Regions from separate parts of the Mumia sp. zg.B53 genome, predicted to be linked through region 2. Evidence: riboswitches for the same ligand, from Rfam matches in the RefSeq annotation. Region 2 holds a riboswitch; each other region holds the start of a gene.

Region 1 (7,140 bases), 1.0 Mb from region 2:
ACTTCCCGGCGATCACGCGCGAGCAGATCGAGAGCGGCCCGAAGAGCATCTGGCGCTACCAGTCGCTGCTGCCAGTCCCCGCCGATATCGCGTCCTTCCCCAACACCGACCCCGGCTTCACCCGGCTCGTGAAGGCGGACAACCTCGCCCGTGAGCTCGGCATCAAGACGCTCTGGGTCAAGGACGACTCCGGCAACCCGACCCACTCCTTCAAGGACCGCGTCGTCGCCGTCGCCCTCTCGGCCGCCCGCGAGCTCGGCATGACGGTCCTCGCGTGCCCGTCGACGGGCAACCTCGCCAACGCCGTCGCCGCGGCCGCGGCCCGTGCCGGCATCAAGAGCGTCGTCTTCATCCCGGAGAACCTCGAGCGCCCCAAGATCCTCACGACCGCCGTGTACGGCGGCACGCTGGTCGCCGTGCGCGGCAACTACGACGACGTCAACAAGCTCGCCAGCGAGATCGCCGGCGAGGAGGAGGGCTGGGCGTTCGTCAACGTCAACGTCCGTCCCTACTACGCGGAGGGCTCCAAGACGCTCGCGTACGAGACCGCGGAGCAGCTCGGCTGGCGGCTGCCGGAGCAGGTGGTGATCCCGGTCGCCTCCGGGTCGCAGCTGACCAAGGTCGACAAGGGATTCACCGAGCTCGGCCGGCTCGGCCTGGTCGACCCGACGCCGTACAAGATCTTCGGCGCGCAGGCGACCGGCTGCTCGCCCGTCGCGCAGGCGTTCCGGGAGGGCAACGACGTCGTCCGTCCGGTCAAGCCCGACACGATCGCCAAGTCCCTCGCGATCGGCAACCCCGCCGACGGGCCGTACGTGCTCGACACCTGCCGGCGGACCGGTGGTGCCGTCGAGGACGTCTCCGACGACGAGGTGCGTGACGGCATCCAGCTCCTCGCCCGTACGGAGGGCATCTTCGCCGAGACCGCGGGAGGCGTGACGATCGCGACGCTCAAGAAGCTGCTCGCCGACGGCCGGCTCGACCCCGAGGCGGAGACGGTCGTCTTCAACACCGGCGACGGGCTCAAGACGCTCGACGCCATCGCGGACCGGGTCGGCCCCGCCGCGACCATCGACCCGACCTACACGGCCTTCACCGCCGCGAACCTCGTCTGACCGAGAGGACATCATGAGCGTCTCCGTCCGCATCCCCACGATCCTGCGCACCTACACCAAGGGCGACTCGGAGGTGACCGTCGACGGCGAGACCGTCGCCGGTGTCATCGAGGCCCTGGAGGCGTCGTTCCCCGGGATCAAGGCGCGCGTCGTCGACGAGACCGGCGCGATCCGCCGGTTCGTGAACGTGTACGTCGGCACCGAGGACGTGCGCTTCGCCGACGGGCTCGAGACCTCGGTGCCCGCCGGGCAGCAGGTCTCGATCATCCCGGCGGTCGCCGGCGGCTGACGCCGGACCGGCGGGGGCCCGCCGGCGTCAGGTGCCGACGAGACCGGTTGTCGGGCTGGAGGCCAGGCTCGTCTCGCGTCGGGGGATCCGGCCCGCCCCGTACGCCGTGCGACCGGCGCGCACCGCGCCGGCCATGGCCGACGCCATCGCGGGCGGGTCGCCCGCACGGGTGATCGCGGTCGCGCAGAGCACGGCGTCGCATCCGAGCTCCATCGCGAGTGCGGCGTCGGAGGCGGTGCCGATGCCGGCGTCGAGCACCACCGGGACCGCGACCGCCTCCGCGATCGCGGCGATCGCGCGAGGGTCGGTGACACCGAGGCCGGAGCCGATCGGCGAGCCGAGCGGCATCACGGCCGCGCAGCCGACGTCGGCGAGGCGGCGGGCGGTGACGAGGTCGGTGTTCGTGTAGGCGAGCACCGTGAAGCCCTCGCGCACCAGGGTCTCGGCGGCGTCGAGGAGCTCGACCACGTCGGGCAGCAGCGTCACGTCGTCGGCGACGACCTCCAGCTTCACCCAGGCGGTGCCGAGGGCCTCGCGCGCGAGGTTCGCGGTGAGGACCGCCTCACGCGCGGTGCGACAGCCCGCGGTGTTGGGGAGCAGCCGTGCGCCGTGCTCGCGGACGACGTCGAGGATCGAGCTCGGCGCTCCCGGGTCGACCCGGCGCATCGAGACGGTGACGAGCTCCGTGCCGCTCATCTCCAGGCACCGACGGAGGACAGCGGGGCTCGGAACCCCTCCGGTACCGAGGAACAGCCGGCTCGTGAACGGCACTCCGGCCACGGTGAGCGGGGACGGGTCGGTGGTCGTCAGCACGACTCTCACCCTCCTTGGACGGCGGTGACGACGTCGACCTCGGCGCCGTCGCGGACGAGGTGGTCCTCCCATCGGGAGCGCGGCACGACGATGCCGTCGACGGCGACTGCCACGTCGGTACGTGGCAGCGCGAGCGTGCGGAGCAGCGCGAGCACCGTGAGAGGCTCGGCGAGCGCGTGGGCCTGGCCGTTGAGACGGATGGTCATCGGGCCTCCTGGAGTGTCGGCGACAGGCGAAGCGGGTCGGTGTGACCCGACCCCTCAGGTGGCGAGGACTCCTCGACGAGCGCGGTGATCACGTCGGCGGTCCAGGGCGCGAGGAGCACGCCGCCACGATGGTGCCCGGCGGCGACGAGGAGACCGGGGATGCCGGTGGCCCCGACCAGCGGCAGGTGGTCCGAGCTCGAGGGACGCAAGCCGGCTGCCGCCTCCACGAAGGCGCAGTCACGCAGCTCCGGCACGACCTCGACCGCGTCGTGAAGGAGGTCGTGCACCCCCTCCACGGTGACGGTCGTGTCGTACCCCCGCTCGAGCATGGTCGCGCCGACCACGATCTCGCCGTCGTTGCGCGGGACCAGGTAGACGGGTCGGCCGCGCACCGCGGCGCGCACCGTCCGGGCCAGCATGGGCCGGGGGGCATGCAGCCGCAGGATCTCGCCCTTGACCGGGCGCACGGCGTCGCGCAGCCACTCGGGTGCGCCCTCGGTGGTGCGTAGCCCGACACCGTTGGCGAGGACCACCACGTCGTGGCCGCGCGCGCGCCCGTCCTGCCTGGTGCGGACACGCAGCGTGTCGCCGTCTCGCACCAGGTCGACCGTGTCGTCGACGGCGGTCACGTGCCGACGCGCGCATGCCGCCAGCAGAGCAGCGAGCAGAGTGCGGTTGTGGACGCTGCGGTCACCGGGGATCTCGACGACGGCGCGCAGCGCTGGGTGCAGCGCCGGCTCCCGGGCGCGCACCTCCCGCCGGGTGAGCGGGTGGTACGGGATCGTGTGGGTGTCGAGCAGCGCGGTGACCCGCTCCTGCTCGCGGGCATCGTCCTCGGTGGCGGCGGCGAGCAGCGTGCCCTCCCCACGGACCTCCAACGCTCGCCCGGCATCGCGTTCGAGGGCGGCCGCCATGTCCGGCCACCGTGCGAGCGACGCGACGCCGACCCGCAGCAGCGCCTCCTCGCCGTACCACGCCTCACCTGCGGGGGAGAGCATCCCCGCGGCCGCCCACGAGGCCCCACGGGCGGGCGTGGGGTCGTACGTCGTGACACGGTGACCACGACGTGCGAGCGACCACGCGACGGTGAGCCCGACGACTCCACCACCGACGACGGCGACGTCGCGGCCGGCTGGCCGGTGAGAGCGCGACACTGCTCCTGCCTCCCTTCGCCGGCATGACCCGGATCAGGTTCGACGGTCGGAGCGGCATCGGCTCCCTCTCAGCCCGTGCCCGGGCTCCCGTGGGGACCTCCGCACCGTAGGCGGGCTACGACGGCGTCGTCAAGCGGGCCCGGCGCCCGCGGGTCGAGCCGAGAAGGACGCCGGCGATGACCACCGCGCCGGATGCGAGCTCGAACGGGTCGAGGCGTTCGCTCAGGAGAAGAGCGCTCGCGCTCATCCCCACCACCGGGACGAGCAGTGAGAACGGCGCGACGGTGCTCGACGGATAGCGCGTCATCAGCAGCGTCCACAGTCCCGAGCCCACGACGGTCCCGATGACGACCGTGTAGAGGAGACCCAGCACGGCGGGCACCGCCTCGGGGGTGAAGGCGGTCACGAGCGACTCTCCGACGGCTCCCGGCCCCTCGAAGAGCAGCGAGACCACCAGCATCGGGATCGGGGGGACCACCGACATCCACAGCGTGAGGTGGAGCGGGTTGGAGGGGTGCGCCTGGCGGTTCGCGAGGTTGCCGAACGCCCAGCCGAGCGCGGCCAGCAGCGTGAGCACCACGGGGAGCAGGGCTGCCGTCTGCGACCGGTGCCACGCCACGCCGGCGAGCCCGGCGATCGCGATCACGATGCCGAGAATCTGCCGGCCGCTGAGCCGTTCGCGCAGCAGGACGCCGGCGAGCACCACCGTGAAGGGCGCGGAGGCCTGGAGCACCAACGAGGCGAGTCCTGCGGGCATGCCCGCACGCATGCCTACGTACAGGAAGAAGAACTGTGCGATCCCGAAGCCTGCGCCGTACCCGATCAACCAGCGCAGCCTGACGTCCGGGCGCGGGACGAGAAGCACGGTCGGGACGGCGAGCAGCCCGAAGCGCAGCGCGACGCAGAACATCGGCGGGAAGTGCTCGAGCGAGGCGTGGATGGCGATGAAGTTCAGTCCCCAGGTGATCGCCACCAGTACGGCGAGGAGACGGTCGCGGGTGGTCACGAGAGCCAGCGTGCGCTTGCGCCTGGGTGAAGCACAATCGAATACTCCTACGACTACGATGTAGCGTTGCTTCAATGAAGGATGCTGGCATCGACGTCGACAAGCTCGCGATCGTGCGGGAGCTCGCCGAGCGGGGGAGCATCACGGCGGTCGCTGCGGCGACGTACCGGACGCCGTCGGCGGTCTCGCAGACGATCAAGGCCCTCGAGCGTGACCTCGGGACCGTCCTCGTCGAGCGTGAGGGCCGTGGGGTCAGGCTCACCGAGGCCGGCCGGCTGCTCGCCGAGGGCGCCGTCGAGATCGCCCAGGTCGTCGCGCGCACCCGGGCCCGCCTCGAGGAGTTCCGCGGCGAGGTGGCGGGCGAGGTCGCCGTGACAGCCTTCCCGAGCGGCGCCGAGATGCTGCTGGCTCCGCTCGCGCCGCGGCTCGCGACGCGTGCGCCCGGCGTGACCGTGCGGCTGAGCGACCTCGACCTCGCGGAGTACGAGGTCCGAGCGGCCACCGCCGACCACGACGTGGTCGTCGGGCACTCGGTCGTGGCGGTGCCGGACCCTGCGGCGACGGGGCTGCACGTCACGCCGCTCCTCCGTGAGCCGCTGGACGTGGCCGTGCCCCAGGATCACCGCCTCGCCGGCCGCGACCGGGTGCGACCCGAGGACCTCGTCGGAGAGCGCTGGATCGGCGTCCCTGTCGGCCATCCCTTCGACCTGCTGCTCCCCATGCTCGCCGTCGACGGACAGTCCCCTCGTGTCGAGCAACGGTTCCTCGACAACCACGTCACGGCCGCGTTCGTCGCGGCCGGGCAGGGTGTGGCGCTGCTGCCGCGGCTGTGGCGAAGAGCAGCGGAGGCACGCGGCGTCACGCTGCTCCCGCTCGACGGCGTGCGGGCGGGGCGCCACGTGTTCGCGCTCGCAAGGCCCGACCGTGCCGAACGCGCGGCTGTCCGATGCGTCCTCGACGCCCTCCTGGAGATCGCCGACGAGGCGAGATGAGGGTGTCGCCCTCGCTCGCTGCACTGGCCCACTCTTTGCACTCTCCAGGCCCGAGTGCTAGAAAGGAGAGCGTTAGCACTCGGATCATCTGAGTGCCAACGTGCCAAACGGGCCAGGACGATGAGGTCCGAAGGTCGCGGCGAGAAGGGTTCGCCGTGGACGCGGGTCGTCCGTCGCGGGCATCCCCTGGGCCATCCACCTCTACGCGGAGGAATCGCGGGAGATATGCCGAAGACCATTGCATTCAACGAGGAAGCCCGTCGCGGCCTCGAGCGCGGGATGAACATCCTCGCCGACGCCGTGAAGGTGACCCTCGGTCCCAAGGGCCGCAACGTCGTCCTCGAAAAGAAGTGGGGCGCTCCCACCATCACCAACGATGGTGTCAGCATCGCCAAGGAGATCGAGCTCGAGGATCCCTACGAGAAGATCGGCGCCGAGCTCGTCAAGGAGGTCGCCAAGAAGACCGACGACGTCGCCGGCGACGGCACCACCACCGCCACCGTGCTCGCCCAGGCGCTCGTGCGCGAGGGCCTGCGCAACGTCGCGGCCGGCGCCAACCCGATCGCGCTCAAGCGTGGCATCGAGAAGGCCGTCGAGGCCGTCAGCGCCCAGCTGCTCGGGATGGCCAAGGACGTCGAGACCAAGGAGCAGATCGCGTCCACGGCCGCGATCTCCGCTGCTGATCCGTCGGTCGGCGAGATCATCGCCGAGGCGATGGACAAGGTCGGCAAGGAAGGCGTCATCACCGTCGAGGAGAGCAACACCTTCGGGCTCGAGCTCGAGCTCACCGAGGGCATGCGCTTCGACAAGGGCTACATCTCGCAGTACTTCTACACCGATCCCGAGCGCATGGAGGCGGTGCTCGAGGATCCCTACATCCTGATCGCCAACTCCAAGATCAGCGCCGTCAAGGACCTCGTGCCGGTCCTCGAGAAGGTCATCCAGTCGGGCAAGCCGCTGCTGATCATCGCCGAGGACATCGAGGGCGAGGCGCTGGCCACCCTGATCGTCAACAAGGTCAAGGGCACGTTCAAGTCCGTCGCCGTCAAGGCTCCGGGCTTCGGCGACCGCCGCAAGGCCATGCTGACCGACATCGCCATCCTCACCGGTGGCGAGGTCATCAGCGAGGAGCTCGGTCTCAAGCTCGAGAACGCCGACATCTCGCTGCTCGGTACGGCCCGCAAGGTCGTCGTGACCAAGGACGAGACGACCATCGTCGACGGCGGTGGCTCGGAGGACCAGATCACCGGCCGGGTCAACCAGATCCGCGCCGAGATCGAGAACTCCGACTCCGACTACGACCGCGAGAAGCTGCAGGAGCGGCTGGCGAAGCTCGCCGGCGGCGTTGCGGTCATCAAGGTCGGCGCGGCCACGGAGGTCGAGCTCAAGGAGCGCAAGCACCGCATCGAGGACGCCGTTCGCAACGCGAAGGCTGCCGTCGAGGAGGGCATCGTCGCCGGTGGCGGCGTCGCGCTCGTCCAGGCGACCGCCGCGGCGTTCGAGAAGCTCGATCTCGTCGGTGACGAGGCGACCGGTGCGCAGATCGTGCGCTCCGCCTCGACCGC
Region 2 (7,140 bases):
GGGGACACCGAGGTCGGGATCTGGGAGATGACTGCCGGCACCGTCCGTGACACCGAGGTCGACGAGGTGTTCGTGGTGCTGTCCGGGGACGCGACCGTACGGTTCGAGGACCGTAGCGCCCTCGAGCTGCGACCCGGAGTCGCCGTACGCCTGCACGCCGGCGATCGCACGGTGTGGGAGGTGCGCGAGCGGCTGCGGAAGGTCTACGTGGCCTGATCTGTTCCGCAGGTTCTCACCGTTCGGCGCCGCGGGGAGTGATCATGGGGTGGTGAGAGCACGTCGCGTCGCCCGACCACGTCTGCTGGACGTCTCCTGGCGGGCGCGTCTGGCCGTGGTTCTGCTCCTCCTGACGATCAGCGCGGCGTTCCTCACCGACCTCGGGCAGAGCCGGGCCGACGCCGTGCGGTGCGAGCGGTTCACGTCGCAGTCCGAGGCACGCCGGGTCGTCGGCGCCCCCGCCGGGAAGCGGGTCGTCGTGATCGGCGACTCCTGGTCCGCCGGGCTCGGTCTGGACGATGCCGGCGACGCCTGGACATCCCGGTTGTCGGGGCAGGTCCACGTCGACGCGTTCTCCGGTTCGGGCTTCAGCCGGTCCGCGAGCCCGTGCGACGGCTCGTGGTTCGCCGCCCGTGCTGCCCGTGCCGTGGCCGGCGGAGCGGATCTGGTGGTGATCGCAGGAGGGCTCAACGACGTCGACCAGACGCCGGAGGCGGTCCGGGCCGGCTTCGAGCGCGTGATGAGGTCCGTGCAGGGTCCGCCCGTGGTCGTGGTCGGGCCCGCCGCCGCGCCGGCCCGCGAACGGGGGGCGCGGCGGGTGGACGCCCAGCTCGCGCTGCTCGCGGGCCGGGCCGGGGCGGCGTACGTCTCGACGATCGGGCTCGACCTGCCCTACCTCGACGACGGGCTCCACCTGACGCCCGCCGGCCATCGCGAGCTCGGCGACTTCGTGGCCGAGAGTCTCGTGGACCTCGGCGTCGCCTGAGGCCTCCGCTCAGTCGGCAGGCGCGAGGCTCTCGACGAGCCGTCGGACCCGGGCGCGGATCTCGTCTCGGATCGGGCGGACCTCCTCGAGGCTGCGTCCCGCGGGGTCGTCGAGCGCCCAGTCCTCATAGCGGGTGCCGGGATAGACCGGGCACGTGTCGCCGCACCCCATGGTGACGACGACGTCGGCGCGCCGGACGTCGGTCGTCTTGAGCAGCCGCGGCTGGTTCTCGGCGATGTCGATGCCGAGCTCGGCCATGGCTGCCACGGCGACAGGGTTGAGCCGGTCCGCAGGCTCGGAGCCGGCAGACAGCACGGTGACGGACTCGCCGGCGAGGTGCCGGACGAAGCCGGCTGCCATCTGAGAACGGCCCGCGTTGTGGACACAGACGAAAAGCACGGTGCGAACGCTCATCGGGGGATCTCCTGAGGTGGGGATGGCCGGAGGGCGCGGGCGGCGTAGACGAGCGCCAGGAGCGCGGGCACCTCGATGAGAGGGCCGACGACGCCGGCGAGGGCTTCACCCGAGGTGGCGCCGAAGGTGCTGATCGCCACGGCGATCGCGAGCTCGAAGTTGTTGCCGGCAGCCGTGAACGCGACCGTGGTCGTCCGTGCGTCGTCGAGCCCGGCGGCGCGCGAGCCGATCCAGGCGAGGGCGAACATCGCGACGAAGTAGAGGAGCAGCGGCACGGCGATGCGTCCGACGTCCAGAGGTCGTCGGGTGATGGCGTCGCCCTGGAGGGCGAACAGCACCACGATCGTGAACAGCAGCCCCCACAGCGCGAGCGGGCTCACCGTGGGGAGGAAGCGGGTCTCGTACCAGGTGCGGCCCTTGAGGCGCTCGCCCAGGAGCCGGCTGGCGGCGCCGGCGGCGAGCGGGATCCCGAGGAACACCAGCACGCTGATCGCGATCGCTCCCACGCTCAGCTCGGCGCTGGTCGTCGGCAGGCCGAGCCACGCGGGGAGGATCTGGAGGTAGAACCAGCCGAGCGCGGCGAACGCGACGAGCTGGAACACGCTGTTGATCGCCACCAGGACGACGGCGGCCTCCCGGTCGCCGCAGGCGAGGTCGTTCCAGATGAGGACCATCGCGATGCACCGGGCCAGGCCGACGATGATCAAGCCGGTGCGGTACTCGGGGAGGTCGGGAAGCAGCAGCCAGGCGAGCGCGAACATGAGCGCCGGGCCCACGATCCAGTTCAGCGTCAGCGACACCGCGATCAGACGGCGGTCGCCGAGGATCGCGCGTGTCCGGTCGTAGCGGACCTTCGCCAGGACGGGGTACATCATCACGAGCAGACCCAGCGCGATCGGCGCGGAGACCTCCCCGATCTCCCAGCCGCCCAGCGCGTCGTCGAGTCCGGGGACCAGGCGCCCGACCAGCAGCCCGACCGCCATCGCGGCGACGATCCACACCGGCAGCAGCCGGTCGGTCGCCGACAGCCGCCCGGCGAGAGCGGGGCGGGTGCCGGCGTCGGAGACCGTCATGCAGTCGGCTTGGTGGCACGGATGATCGCACCGTGCATGCCCGGGGCCGCCTCATGGGTCAGCTCGACCGTCGCGTCGGCGAAGCCCGCCGCGGCGAGCCCGTCGAGGTACTCGCTGCGCGACAGCGCGCCGGCGATGCAGGCGACGTACGACCCGCGCTCGGCACGGTCGGCCGGCGTGAGGTGGTCCTCGGCGACGACGTCGGAGATGCCGATGCGCCCGCCCGGAACCAGCACGCGGAACATCTCGGCGAGGACCTGGGGCTTGTCGACCGACAGGTTGATCACGCAGTTGGAGATGACCACGTCGACGGCCGCGTCGGGCAGCGGCACGTCCTCGATCGACCCCTTGAGGAACTCCACGTTCGTGGCCTCGGCCTTCGTGGCGTTGGCCCGGGCCAGGTCGAGCATCTCGTCGGTCATGTCCACGCCGTACGCGAAGCCGTCGGGACCGACGCGCCGGGCGGACAGCAGGACGTCGATCCCACCGCCGGAGCCCAGGTCGAGCACCTTCTCGCCGGGGCTCAAGGCAGCGACGGCGAGCGGGTTGCCGCAGCCGAGCGACGCGGCGAGCGCCTCGGCCGGGAGCTCGGCCGCCTCGGCGCTCGAGTACAGGCCGGCACCGAACGAGGGATCGACCTCCGCGGTGGAGCCGCCGCAGCACGAGTCCGCGGCGTCGGCGGCCGGCGCGCAGCACGACTCGGTCGTCGCGAGAACCAGGTCGTTCGTGGTGCCGGAGCGGGCCTGGACGGCGGCGGCGGCGTAGCGCTCGCGGACCTGCTCGACGAGCTCGTCGTTCGTGAGGGTCATGATGTCTCCTGAGATCGAGGAAGTTCGATGCATCGAACACTACCGATTGATCGACGGATGTCAATACGTGTGGCACGATGGGGTGATGGACATGACGCTTCCCGTCCTCGAGACCTCCGCCGGAGCATGCTGCTCGCCGCTGACCGGGGGCGTCCTCGACGACGACCAGGCCGCGGTGCTCGCCCGGATGTTCAAAGCCTTGGGTGATCCGACCAGGGTGCGGCTGATGTCGCTGATCGCCGCGTCCGAAGGAGGCGAGGCCTGCATCTGCGACCTCACCGAGCCGGTCGGGCTGAGTCAGCCGACCGTCTCGCACCACATGAAACAGCTCGTCTCCGCCGGCCTCGTCACCCGCGAGCAGCGAGGCCGATGGGCCTACTACCGCGTCGTCGACTCCGCACTGACCGATCTGGCGTCCTCGCTGCGGACCGCGCCCTAGCGGGCGCTCGTCACGATGCCGCGGGTGCGGCTAGAGTCGACCTCACGACAGGGGAGCGCAGGTGCCCGACGGGCACGGTGCGCTGAGAGTGCGGAAAGCCCGCAGACCCTCCGAACCTGCACCGGTTAGCACCGGCGAAGGGAGTCACCGTGGCTGATGCCATTCGTCCTCGCACGTCCTCGACCCGCTACCGCACGATCGACCTCGTCACGGTGGCGATGCTCGGCGTGGCGATCGGCGTGGTGTTCTGGGGATGGAACCAGCTGTTCGCCGTCGTCAGCGGCACGGCGCTGTTCGCCTACCCCCCGAGCTCCGGCCTGATCTCCGGCGTCTGGCTGATCGGCGGTGTCATCGGCGGGCTCGTCGTCCGCAGACCCGGCGCCGCGGTCGGCACCGAGGTGGTCGCAGCCGTCGTCTCCGGCCTGCTGGGCAACCAGTGGGGCATGTCCGTCCTCGTCTCGGGCCTGATCCAGGGCCTGGGGGTCGAGCTGGTGTTCGCCCTCTTCCTGTACCGCCGGTGGGGTGTCGTCGTCGCCGCTGCAGCAGGCGCGCTCGCCGGGGCGTTCGAGGCGGTGTACGAGTGGTACGCGTACTACGCCGACTGGGCCTTCGGCTACCAGCTCGTCTATCTCGTGTTCCTCGCGGTGTCGGGGGCGCTCGTCGCGGGCGTCGGAGGGTGGCTGCTCGTCCGGGCCCTGGCGAAGACGGGAGCTCTCGACGCCTTCGGGGCCGGTCGCGAGCACCACGACCGAGCCGCGGCGTCGTCCACGAGCCCTTCCCCGCGAGCGTGACCGGATCGGTCGCGTTCCGCGGCTTCGGTTGGCGTCCGCTGGGCCGGCGCACGCCGGTCATCGCCGGCCTCGACCTGCGCGTCGGCCCGGGTGAGCGGGTGCTGCTGGCGGGGCCGTCGGGCGCCGGGAAGTCGACGGTGCTCCGGGCGGCCGCAGGGGTGCTCGAGACCACCGGCGACGGCGACGCCTTCGGCGAGGTCACCACCATCGGCCGCGTCGGCATGCTGCTGCAGAACCCCGGCGACGCGGTGGTCGCAGAGCGGCTCGGCCGCGACGTGGCCTTCGGGCTCGAGAACGCCCGCGTCGCCCCGGCTGCGATCTGGCCGCGGGTGCGCGAGGCGCTGCGCGCCGTACGCCTGCCGTACGGCATGCAGCACCCGACGTCCGCGCTGTCCGGAGGAGAGCTTCAGCGCTCCGCGCTGGCAGGGGTGCTGGCGTCGCAGGCGGACCTCCTGCTCCTCGACGAGCCGACGTCGATGCTCGACGACGTCAACGCCGACGCCGTACGCCGCTGCGTCGCGGAGGTCGTCGCCGAGACAGGAGCGACCCTCGTCGTGGTCGAGCACCGCATCGCCCCGTGGCTCCCTCACGTCGACCGTGTGGTCGTCCTGGGCCACGACGGATCCGTGGTCGCCGACACCGACCCGGTGAGCTTCGTCGCCACACTGCGCGACGACCTTGCCGGCGCCGGGGTGTGGATGCCGGGGGTCGCCGCGCCGGAGCCGGTCGAGCCGCCGGTCGTGCTGGTCGAGACCGACCGCGCGGTGCCGCGCCTCGATGCGCTCGCGCTGGGCGTCGACCTGCGTCGCACCGACATCCGGGGCGCCACTGTCACCGCGGCGCTGCGCGACGTCGACGCCGCCCTGGAGTCGCGCGCCGTCACCGTTCTCAGCGGGCCGAGCGGGGCGGGCAAGTCCACGTTGCTCGAGGTCGTCGGGGGTCTGCGACGTCCGGGTGCCGGCGAGGTGCGAGGGCTGGGTCGACCGCCGCACCGGATCGGTTCGCGCGATCTCGCCGCGCTGATCGGGTGGGTCCCGCAGAACCCGGAGCACGGCTTTCTCACGACCCGCGTCCGCGACGAGATCGCGGCGACCTCCCGGCGGATCGGCGTCCCGGTCGACGTCGACGCCGTTCTCGCCCATCTCCGGCTGGACCACCTCGCCGACGCGAACCCGTACCGGCTCTCCGGCGGGGAGCAGCGACGGCTGGCCCTCGGTGCTGCCCTGGCTCACCGTCCGCCCGTCCTCCTGCTGGACGAGCCCACCGTCGGTCAGGACCGGGGTACGTGGGCTGCCGTCACGGGGTGGATGCGTGCCGCTGCGGGTGCCGACGCGGTGATCGGCGCGGCCAGCCACGACGCCGATCTCGCAGCGCGGGCCGACCGTGTCGTGCCGCTCGAGGGCGGTCGTAACGTCGCGCCCGGGCCTGCGCCCGCGCCCGCACCGGTGGACGACGCTCGATGAGACGCTTCGTCCGAGAGGCCAACCCGTTGGTGCTGCTCGCGATCGGCACGCTGGCGATCGTCGCCTCGCTGGCGGTGCGCGACCTGCAGACCGCGTGCCTCGCTCTCGGCGCGTACGCGGTCGCCGGTGTCGTCCTGCTCCCGTCGCCGAGGTTCGCGCTCGCCCGCTTCGGGGCGATCGCCGTCGCCTCGGTGTCGCTCGTGTGGTCGACGTGGTGGCTTGGTGGGCGTGATCTCGAGGTCGCCCTGACCGCGGGCCTGCGCATCGTCGTGCTCGCGCTGCCCGGGGCGGTGCTCGCGGCGTACGTCGACCCGTCGAAGCTGGCCGACCAGCTCGGCCAGCGGTTGCGGCTGCCGGCGCGGCCGGTGGTGGCGTTCGCCGCGGCGATGCAACGCTTCGGTGCGCTGCGCGAGACGTGGGGCCAGCTCGACCGGACGCGACGAGCGCGTGGGTTCGGGCCGACGCGCAGCCCGTTATCACGGGTGAGGCACGCGGTCTCGCTCGCGTTCGCGCTCCTCGTGTCCGCGCTGCGCGACGCGACCCGGATGTCGGTGGCGATGGACGCACGCGGCTTCGCCTCGGCGCAGCGGCGCACCTGGGCGGAGCCGGCGCCGTGGTCCCGCGCCGACAGCGCGCTGCTGGCTCTCGGCGTCGCGCTCGCCGCCGTACCCTGGCTCGTCCGCTGAGCTCCTCCCCTCTAGGATCGGGGCAGTAAGCGAGCGCTTAGTGCGGAGGAATCGGATGCGCGTCTTCAAGAACCTGGCCGAGCTCACCTCGTGTGTGGGGGAGGAGCTCGGCGTCAGCGAGTGGCACGAGATCACCCAGGAGCAGGTCAACCTGTTCGCGGAGGCGACCGGTGACCACCAGTGGATCCACGTCGACCCCGAGAAGGCAGCCGCGGGGCCCTTCGGTCGTACGATCGCGCACGGCTACCTCACGGTCTCGCTGATCCCGATGCTGGCCGCGGAGACCTACAAGGTCGAGAGCGTGAAGATGGGCGTCAACTACGGGTCGGACAAGGTCCGCTTCCCCGCGCCGCTGCCCGTCGGGTCCAAGGTGCGCGGTCGCGCGAGGCTCGTCGAGGTCGTGCCGGTCGCCCTGGGCCAGCGCGTGAGCGTCGAGTTCACGATCGAGGCCGAGGGCATCGACAAGCCCGTGTGCGTCGCGCG
Region 3 (7,140 bases), on a different contig from region 2:
CATCATCGGGACGATGACCAGTGTGATCTGGGCGGTCACCTGCGCCTACCTCGCCTTCGCCCCGTACGTGCTCCCGCCCGGCCGCTGAGTCCCAGCCCCCGGGACCGTCGTCCAGACCCCGCCTCGTCCGCCGTAATCTTGAGTCATGGCGTCCGAGACCCCCGACATCAAGCCCCGCAGTCGTGACGTGACCGACGGACTGGAGAGCACCGCGTCCCGCGGCATGCTCCGTGCCGTCGGCATGGGAGACGACGACTGGCAGAAGCCGCAGATCGGCGTCGCCTCCAGCTGGAACGAGATCACGCCCTGCAACCTCTCGCTGGACCGTCTCGCCGGAGCAGTGAAGAACGGCGTCCACGCGGCGGGCGGCTACCCCCTCGAGTTCGGCACGATCTCCGTCTCCGACGGGATCTCCATGGGTCACGAGGGCATGCACTACTCGCTGGTGTCGCGCGAGGTCATCGCCGACTCCGTCGAGACCGTCATGATGGCCGAGCGGCTCGACGGGTCGGTGCTCCTCGCCGGCTGCGACAAGAGCCTGCCCGGCATGCTGATGGCCGCGGCGCGGCTCGACCTGTCGAGCGTGTTCCTCTATGCCGGCTCGACGATGCCGGGGCAGGTCGACGGCAAGGACGTCACCATCATCGACGCCTTCGAGGCCGTCGGCGCCTGCCTGAAGGGCATGATCTCGCGTGACGAGGTCGACCGCATCGAGCGCGCGATCTGTCCGGGGGAGGGGGCCTGCGGCGGCATGTACACCGCCAACACGATGGCCTCGGTCGCCGAGGCTCTCGGCATGTCGCTGCCCGGCTCGGCCGCCCCGCCGGCGGTCGACCGTCGACGCGACGGCTTCGCGCACCGCTCCGGCGAGGCCGTGGTCAACCTGCTCCGTCGTGGCATCACGGCCCGGCAGATCCTGACCAAGCCGGCGTTCGAGAACGCGATCGCGGTCGTGATGGCGCTCGGGGGCTCGACCAACGCCGTCCTCCACCTGCTGGCGATCGCCCGCGAGGCCGAGGTCGACCTCACGCTGGACGACTTCGTGCGGGTGGGTGAGAAGGTGCCGCACCTCGGTGACCTCAAGCCCTTCGGCCGCTACGTGATGAACGACGTCGACAAGGTCGGCGGCATCCCGGTCGTCATGAAGGCGCTGCTCGACGCCGGTCTGATGAACGGCGACACCCTCACGGTGACGGGCAAGACGATGGCGGAGAACCTCGCGGAGCTCGTGCAGCCCGTCGACGGCGACGTCATCCGCCGCCTCGACGACCCGATCCACGCGACCGGTGGACTCACGATCCTCGAGGGCACGCTCGCCCCGCAGGGAGCAGTCGTCAAGAGCGCCGGGTTCGACGAGAGCGTCTTCAGCGGTACGGCGCGGGTCTTCGACGGTGAGCAGGCCGCGATGGCCGCGCTCGCCGACGACACCATCGGTGCCGGTGACGTCGTCGTGATCCGCTACGAGGGGCCCAAGGGCGGCCCCGGCATGCGGGAGATGCTCGCCATCACCGGTGCGATCAAGGGCGCCGGTCTCGGCAAGGACGTCCTGCTCCTCACCGACGGCCGCTTCTCGGGCGGGACCACCGGGCTCTGCGTCGGCCACGTCGCGCCGGAGGCCGTCGACGGCGGCCCGATCGCGTTCGTGCGCGACGGAGACCCCATCACGCTCGACGTGGCGAACCGTCGCCTCGACGTGGAGATCGACGCCGACGAGCTCGAGGCGCGCAAGGTCGGATGGACGCCGAAGCTGCCCGTCGTGCCGCCGCGCGGCGTGCTCTCGAAGTACGCCAAGCTCGTCGGCTCGGCAGCGGACGGGGCGGTCCTGGGCTGAGCGTGAGGAGGGGCGCACGCCGTCATGTGGGACGGACATCTCAGGATGCGAGACGCGAGTGATGCTGGCTTGACCCTCGGGGGCCCGTCGCGCACTCTTGTCTCGTGCGCAACCTCCTTCTCGTACCCCACTGACGCGCGACCGGCAACGGTTCCGCGTCACCCCTCGAATGCCCGCTCGGGCCGAGGGGTTTTTTGTTGCCACCAGACCGTCCGAGAAGACCCCAGCACGAGGGCAGCCGCCCACCACACGCCGGCGAGACCGGTCCGTACGAAGGGACAGCGATGAGCGAGCAGGTCACCGGGGCCCAGAGCCTCGTCCTGGCACTGGAGCACGCCGGGGTCGAGGTCGTCTTCGGGATCCCGGGCGGCGCGATCCTTCCGGCGTACGACCCGTTGATGGACTCGCAGAAGGTCCGCCACATCCTCGTCCGTCACGAGCAGGGCGCCGGTCATGCGGCTCAGGGCTACGCGGTGGCCAGCGGCAAGGTCGGTGTCTGCATGGCGACGTCCGGCCCCGGGGCGACCAACCTCGTGACCGCGATCGCCGACGCCTACATGGACTCGGTCCCGATGGTCGCCGTGACCGGGCAGGTCGCGAGCCGCGCGATCGGCACGGACGCGTTCCAGGAGGCCGACATCCGCGGCATCACGATGCCGATCACCAAGCACAGCTATCTCGTGACCGATGCCGCGGAGATCCCGCGAGCGATCGCCGAGGCGTTCCACATCGCGTCCACCGGCCGACCCGGGCCGGTGCTGGTCGACATCTCCAAGGACGCGCTGCAGTCCGCGACGACCTTCGCATGGCCGACCGAGCTGCACCTCCCGGGCTACCGGCCGACCAGCAGGCCGCACAACAAGCAGGTCCGTGAGGCGGCGCGTCTCATCGCGGCGGCCGAGCGCCCGGTCCTCTATGTCGGCGGCGGCGTCGTGAAGGCCAACGCCTCGACCGAGCTCAAGGTCCTCGCCGAGATGACCGGCATCCCTGTCGTCACGACGCTGATGGCGCGCGGCGCGTTCCCCGACAGCCACCCCCTCCACCTCGGGATGCCGGGCATGCACGGCACGGTGGCGGCCGTCGGTGCGCTCCAGAAGAGCGACCTGCTCATCTCGCTGGGTGCGCGCTTCGACGACCGGGTGACCGGGCACCTGGAGTCGTTCGCGCCCGGCTCCAAGGTCATCCACGCCGACATCGACCCGGCTGAGATCTCCAAGAACCGCACCGCCGACGTGCCGATCGTCGGAGACTGCCGTGAGGTGATCGCCGACCTGGTCGTCGCGCTGCAGGCCGAGTACGCCGAGCACCCCGCCGACTACACCCCGTGGCGCGGGCAGATGCAGGCGCTCTCCGCCCGCTACCCGCTCGGGTACGAGGAGCCGGACGACGGGTCGCTGTCGCCGCAACGGGTGATCCAGCGCATCGGCCAGATCGCCGGCCCCGGCGCGACCTACACCTCCGGCGTGGGACAGCACCAGATGTGGGCTGCCAACTTCATCGAGCACGAGCGCCCCGCCCGCTGGATCAACTCCGGCGGCATGGGCACGATGGGCTTCTCCGTCCCTGCCGCCATGGGAGCGCAGGTCGCCCGCGCCGGTGAGGTGGTGTGGGCCATCGACGGTGACGGTTGCTTCCAGATGACCAACCAGGAGCTCGCGACGTGCGCGCTCGAGGGCATCCCGATCAAGGTCGCCGTCATCAACAACTCGTCGCTCGGCATGGTCCGGCAGTGGCAGACGCTCTTCTACGATGGCCGCTACTCCAACACCGACCTGCAGACCGGCGCCGACGAGGCCCGCATCCCCGACTTCGTCAAGCTCGCCGACGCCTACGGCTGCGTCGGGCTGCGGTGCGAGAAGGCCGAGGACCTCGACGCGGTGATCGAGAAGGCGATGTCCATCACCGACGCGCCGGTCGTCATCGACTTCGTCGTGCACCGCGACGCGATGGTGTGGCCGATGGTCCCGGCCGGAGTCAGCAACGACATGATCCAGATCGCGCGCGACATGGCGCCCGAGTTCGGTGACGAGGAACTGTGATGAGCCAGCACACCCTGTCCGTCCTGGTCGAGAACACCCCTGGTGTGCTCGCCCGCGTCGCGAGCCTCTTCATGCGCCGCGGCTTCAACATCGACTCGCTCGCGGTCGGGCCGACCGAGATCCCCGAGATCTCGCGGATGACGATCGTGGTCAACGTCGACGAGCTGCCTCTGGAGCAGGTCACCAAGCAGCTGAACAAGCTCGTCAACGTCCTCAAGATCGTCGAGCTCGAGCCCACCACCTCGGTCGAGCGTGAGCTCATGCTGATCAAGGTCCGCGCCGACTCACGGACGCGCGGACAGGTCTTGGAGACCGTCCAGCTGTTCCGGGCGAAGGTCGTCGACGTCGGCGTCGACGCGGTGACCATCGAAGCGACCGGAGACCCCGGCAAGCTCGACGCGATGCTGAAGGTGCTCGAGCCCTTCGGCATCCGCGAGATCGCCCAGTCCGGACGCGTCGCGATCGGTCGCGGAGGACGGTCGATCACCGACCGCACCCTGCGGGCGGTCCCCGGCGCGTCCACCCAGACCGCCTGAGCGTACGGTCGATAGGGGCCGTACGTCTGATCCGAGCGGCACCACCCGGTGCCACACGGCACCACGAGAAGGAGCAACCCCGTGCCTGAGCTGTTCTACGACGACGACGCCGACCTGAGCGTCATCCAGGGCCGCAGCGTGGCCGTCCTCGGCTACGGCAGCCAGGGCCACGCCCACGCGCTGTCCCTGCGCGACTCGGGCGTCGACGTCCGCGTCGGACTCCCCGAGGGCTCGAAGAGCCGTGAGAAGGCCGAGAACGAGGGCCTTCGGGTGCTCACCCCGGCCGAGGCGTGCGCCGAGGCCGACGTCATCGTCGTGCTCGCGCCCGACCCGGCGCAGCGCAGCCTCTACACCGAGGCGATCGAGCCGAACCTCAACGACGGCGACGCCCTGATCTTCGGGCACGGCTTCAACATCCGCTACGGCTACGTCAAGCCGCCGGCCGGTGTCGACGTCGGCATGATCGCCCCCAAGGGTCCCGGTCACCTCGTCCGCCGCGAGTACGTCGAGGGCCGTGGCGTCCCCGTCCTCGTCGCCGTCGAGCAGGATGCCACCGGCAACGCGTGGCCCCTGGTCCTCTCCTACGCCAAGGCCATCGGCGGCCTGCGTGCCGGCGGCATCAAGACGACGTTCACCGAGGAGACCGAGACCGATCTGTTCGGTGAGCAGGCGGTCCTCTGCGGCGGCGTCTCCGCACTGGTCCAGGCGGGCTTCGAGACCCTGACCGAGGCCGGCTACCAGCCCGAGGTCGCCTACTTCGAGTGCCTGCACGAGCTCAAGCTGATCGTCGACCTCATGTACGAGGGTGGCATCGCCAAGCAGCGCTGGTCGGTCTCCGACACGGCCGAGTACGGCGACTACGTCTCCGGTCCGCGGGTCGTCGACGCGCGCGTCAAGGAGAACATGCAGGCGGTCCTCGCCGACATCCAGAACGGCGCGTTCGCCGAGCGCTTCATCGCCGACCAGGACGCCGGTGCGGCGGAGTTCAAGAAGCTGCGCGCCGAGGGCGAGGAGCACCCGATCGAGGGCACCGGCCGCGAGCTGCGCAAGCTCATGGCCTGGGTCAAGAGCGGCGACGACGACTACACCGAGGGCACCGCTGCGCGCTGACCCTCGTACGTCCCGACCGGCGGTGAGCCCGGTCCCACGCGCATCACGGCGTGGGACCGGACTCACCGCCGTCGGCGTTGGCGGGCCGCGGGGAGGTCTCCGGGGTAGATGAGACGAGCGAGCCAGCGGCGGGACGCGAGATAGACCTCGTGAACCCCTCCGCGGCGCCAGGCGCGACGGACGCGACGGGCGGAAGCCATGCATACCCCTCGGGGGAAGGAGTTGGGTGGGTTGCCCGAACGCTAGCGGGCCGGTGCGACGTCGCGGAAGGGGCTCCCGGCACTTCTGTTATCGTCGCCAGCAGTTGCAAGGCCGGGGTGCCCGAAGGGCTGAGAACACACCCGCCGAACCTGATCCGGGTCATACCGGCGAGAGGGAGCCTGATGCTCGAACCCCGTACCGCTGCCCACGTCCACGACCAGCTCCGGGCGCAGACCCCGCTGGTGCAGGTCATCACGAACTACGTGTCGATGGACATCGCCGCCAACCTGCTCAATGCCGCAGGCGCCTCTCCGGCGATGGTCCACGACCCGCACGAGTCCGCGGAGTTCGCCGGCATCGCCCAGGCCGTCGTCGCCAACATCGGCACGTTGTCCCCGCCGTGGGTCGACGGCATGCTCGCCGCGGTCGAGGTCGCCTCGGCCACGGGCAAGCCGTGGGTCCTCGACCCGGTCGCGGTCGGCGCGACCACCTATAGGCGCGAGTCCGCCGCTGCCCTGATCGAGCACCGCCCGACGGTGATCCGGGGCAACGCGAGCGAGATCCTTGCGATCGCGACGTCGACGGGAGCAGGGCGAGGGGTCGACGCCGACGCCGATACGGCCGACGTCCGTACGGACGCCGAGGCGCTCGCGTCCAAGCTGGAGACCGTCGTCGCCATGACGGGTGCCGTCGACATCGTCACGGACGGCACCCGTACGACCGAGATCCACGGCGGCGATGCGCGCGCCCCGATGATCACCGCGCTCGGGTGCTCCGCGAGCGCCCTGGTCGCCGCGGCCTGCGCGGTCCATGACGACGCGTTCGAGGCGTCGGCGAGCGCACTGGCGATCCTGACGGCCGCGATCGAGAAGGCCGCGCCGCTCGCCGAGGGTCCCGGATCGCTGCGCTGGCGGTTGCTGGACGCGCTGTCCACGTTGTCTTCCGAGGCGGTCGCCGAGGTCGTCGCGCGCTGATGGTCGGCCCGGCCGGAGACGTCCGTCTCTATCTCGTCACCGGGTCCGTGCCTCACGGTGCGGACCTGGTCGACGTCGTCGCCGACGCCGTCGACGGGGGAGCGACGACCGTCCAGCTCCGCGACAAGCACGCGTCGACCGACGAACGCATCCGGCTGGCCACGAGGATCGCCGCGCGCGTCGGTGACCGTGCGTCGTTCGTGCTCAACGACGACCTCGCGGCGGCGCGCGCCGTGCCCGGTGCGGGCCTGCACGTCGGGCCCGATGATCTCCACCCCGCGCGAGTGCGAGAGGTGCTCGGCGACGACGCGGTCGTCGGGTGGTCGCTGCACGACCTGGCCCAGCTCGACGACGCCGAGGCGCTCGCCGCGTGCAGCTACCTCGCGGTCAGCCCGGTGTGGGCGACGCCGACCAAGCCCGACACGACCGCGCCGTGGGGACTCGACGGT

What was found. Region 2 has a riboswitch for thiamine pyrophosphate ahead of KV102_RS05180 (ECF transporter S component). Riboswitches for the same ligand answer to the same signal wherever they lie in the genome.
Region 1: it holds a riboswitch for thiamine pyrophosphate, as region 2 does, so the genes downstream of both, thiO (glycine oxidase ThiO) here and KV102_RS05180 (ECF transporter S component) in region 2, are expected to answer to the same signal.
Region 3: it holds a riboswitch for thiamine pyrophosphate, as region 2 does, so the genes downstream of both, thiM (hydroxyethylthiazole kinase) here and KV102_RS05180 (ECF transporter S component) in region 2, are expected to answer to the same signal.

The regions. Positions count from the first base shown of each region.
Region 1 covers NZ_JAHWCK010000001.1:2,094,692-2,101,831, forward strand. The annotation lists gene thrC (threonine synthase) at 1-1,115, shown strand, start outside; gene KV102_RS10240 (MoaD/ThiS family protein) at 1,129-1,404, shown strand; gene KV102_RS10245 (thiazole synthase) at 1,432-2,217, opposite strand; gene thiS (sulfur carrier protein ThiS) at 2,223-2,423, opposite strand; gene thiO (glycine oxidase ThiO) at 2,420-3,577, opposite strand; TPP riboswitch at 3,586-3,670, opposite strand; gene KV102_RS10260 (EamA family transporter) at 3,693-4,583, opposite strand; gene KV102_RS10265 (LysR family transcriptional regulator) at 4,658-5,575, shown strand; gene groL (chaperonin GroEL) at 5,801-7,140, shown strand, end outside.
Region 2 covers NZ_JAHWCK010000001.1:1,089,428-1,096,567, reverse strand. The annotation lists gene KV102_RS05210 (cupin domain-containing protein) at 1-216, shown strand, start outside; gene KV102_RS05205 (SGNH/GDSL hydrolase family protein) at 269-982, shown strand; gene KV102_RS05200 (arsenate reductase ArsC) at 992-1,396, opposite strand; gene arsB (ACR3 family arsenite efflux transporter) at 1,393-2,469, opposite strand; gene arsM (arsenite methyltransferase) at 2,466-3,278, opposite strand; gene KV102_RS05185 (metalloregulator ArsR/SmtB family transcription factor) at 3,364-3,717, shown strand; TPP riboswitch at 3,757-3,877, shown strand; gene KV102_RS05180 (ECF transporter S component) at 3,867-4,508, shown strand; gene KV102_RS19385 (ABC transporter ATP-binding protein) at 4,505-5,971, shown strand; gene KV102_RS05170 (energy-coupling factor transporter transmembrane protein EcfT) at 5,968-6,657, shown strand; gene KV102_RS05165 (MaoC family dehydratase) at 6,713-7,140, shown strand, end outside.
Region 3 covers NZ_JAHWCK010000004.1:324,737-331,876, forward strand. The annotation lists gene KV102_RS15840 (hypothetical protein) at 1-88, shown strand, start outside; gene ilvD (dihydroxy-acid dehydratase) at 146-1,831, shown strand; gene KV102_RS15850 (acetolactate synthase large subunit) at 2,116-3,870, shown strand; gene ilvN (acetolactate synthase small subunit) at 3,870-4,406, shown strand; gene ilvC (ketol-acid reductoisomerase) at 4,488-5,516, shown strand; TPP riboswitch at 5,820-5,911, shown strand; gene thiM (hydroxyethylthiazole kinase) at 5,900-6,691, shown strand; gene thiE (thiamine phosphate synthase) at 6,691-7,140, shown strand, end outside.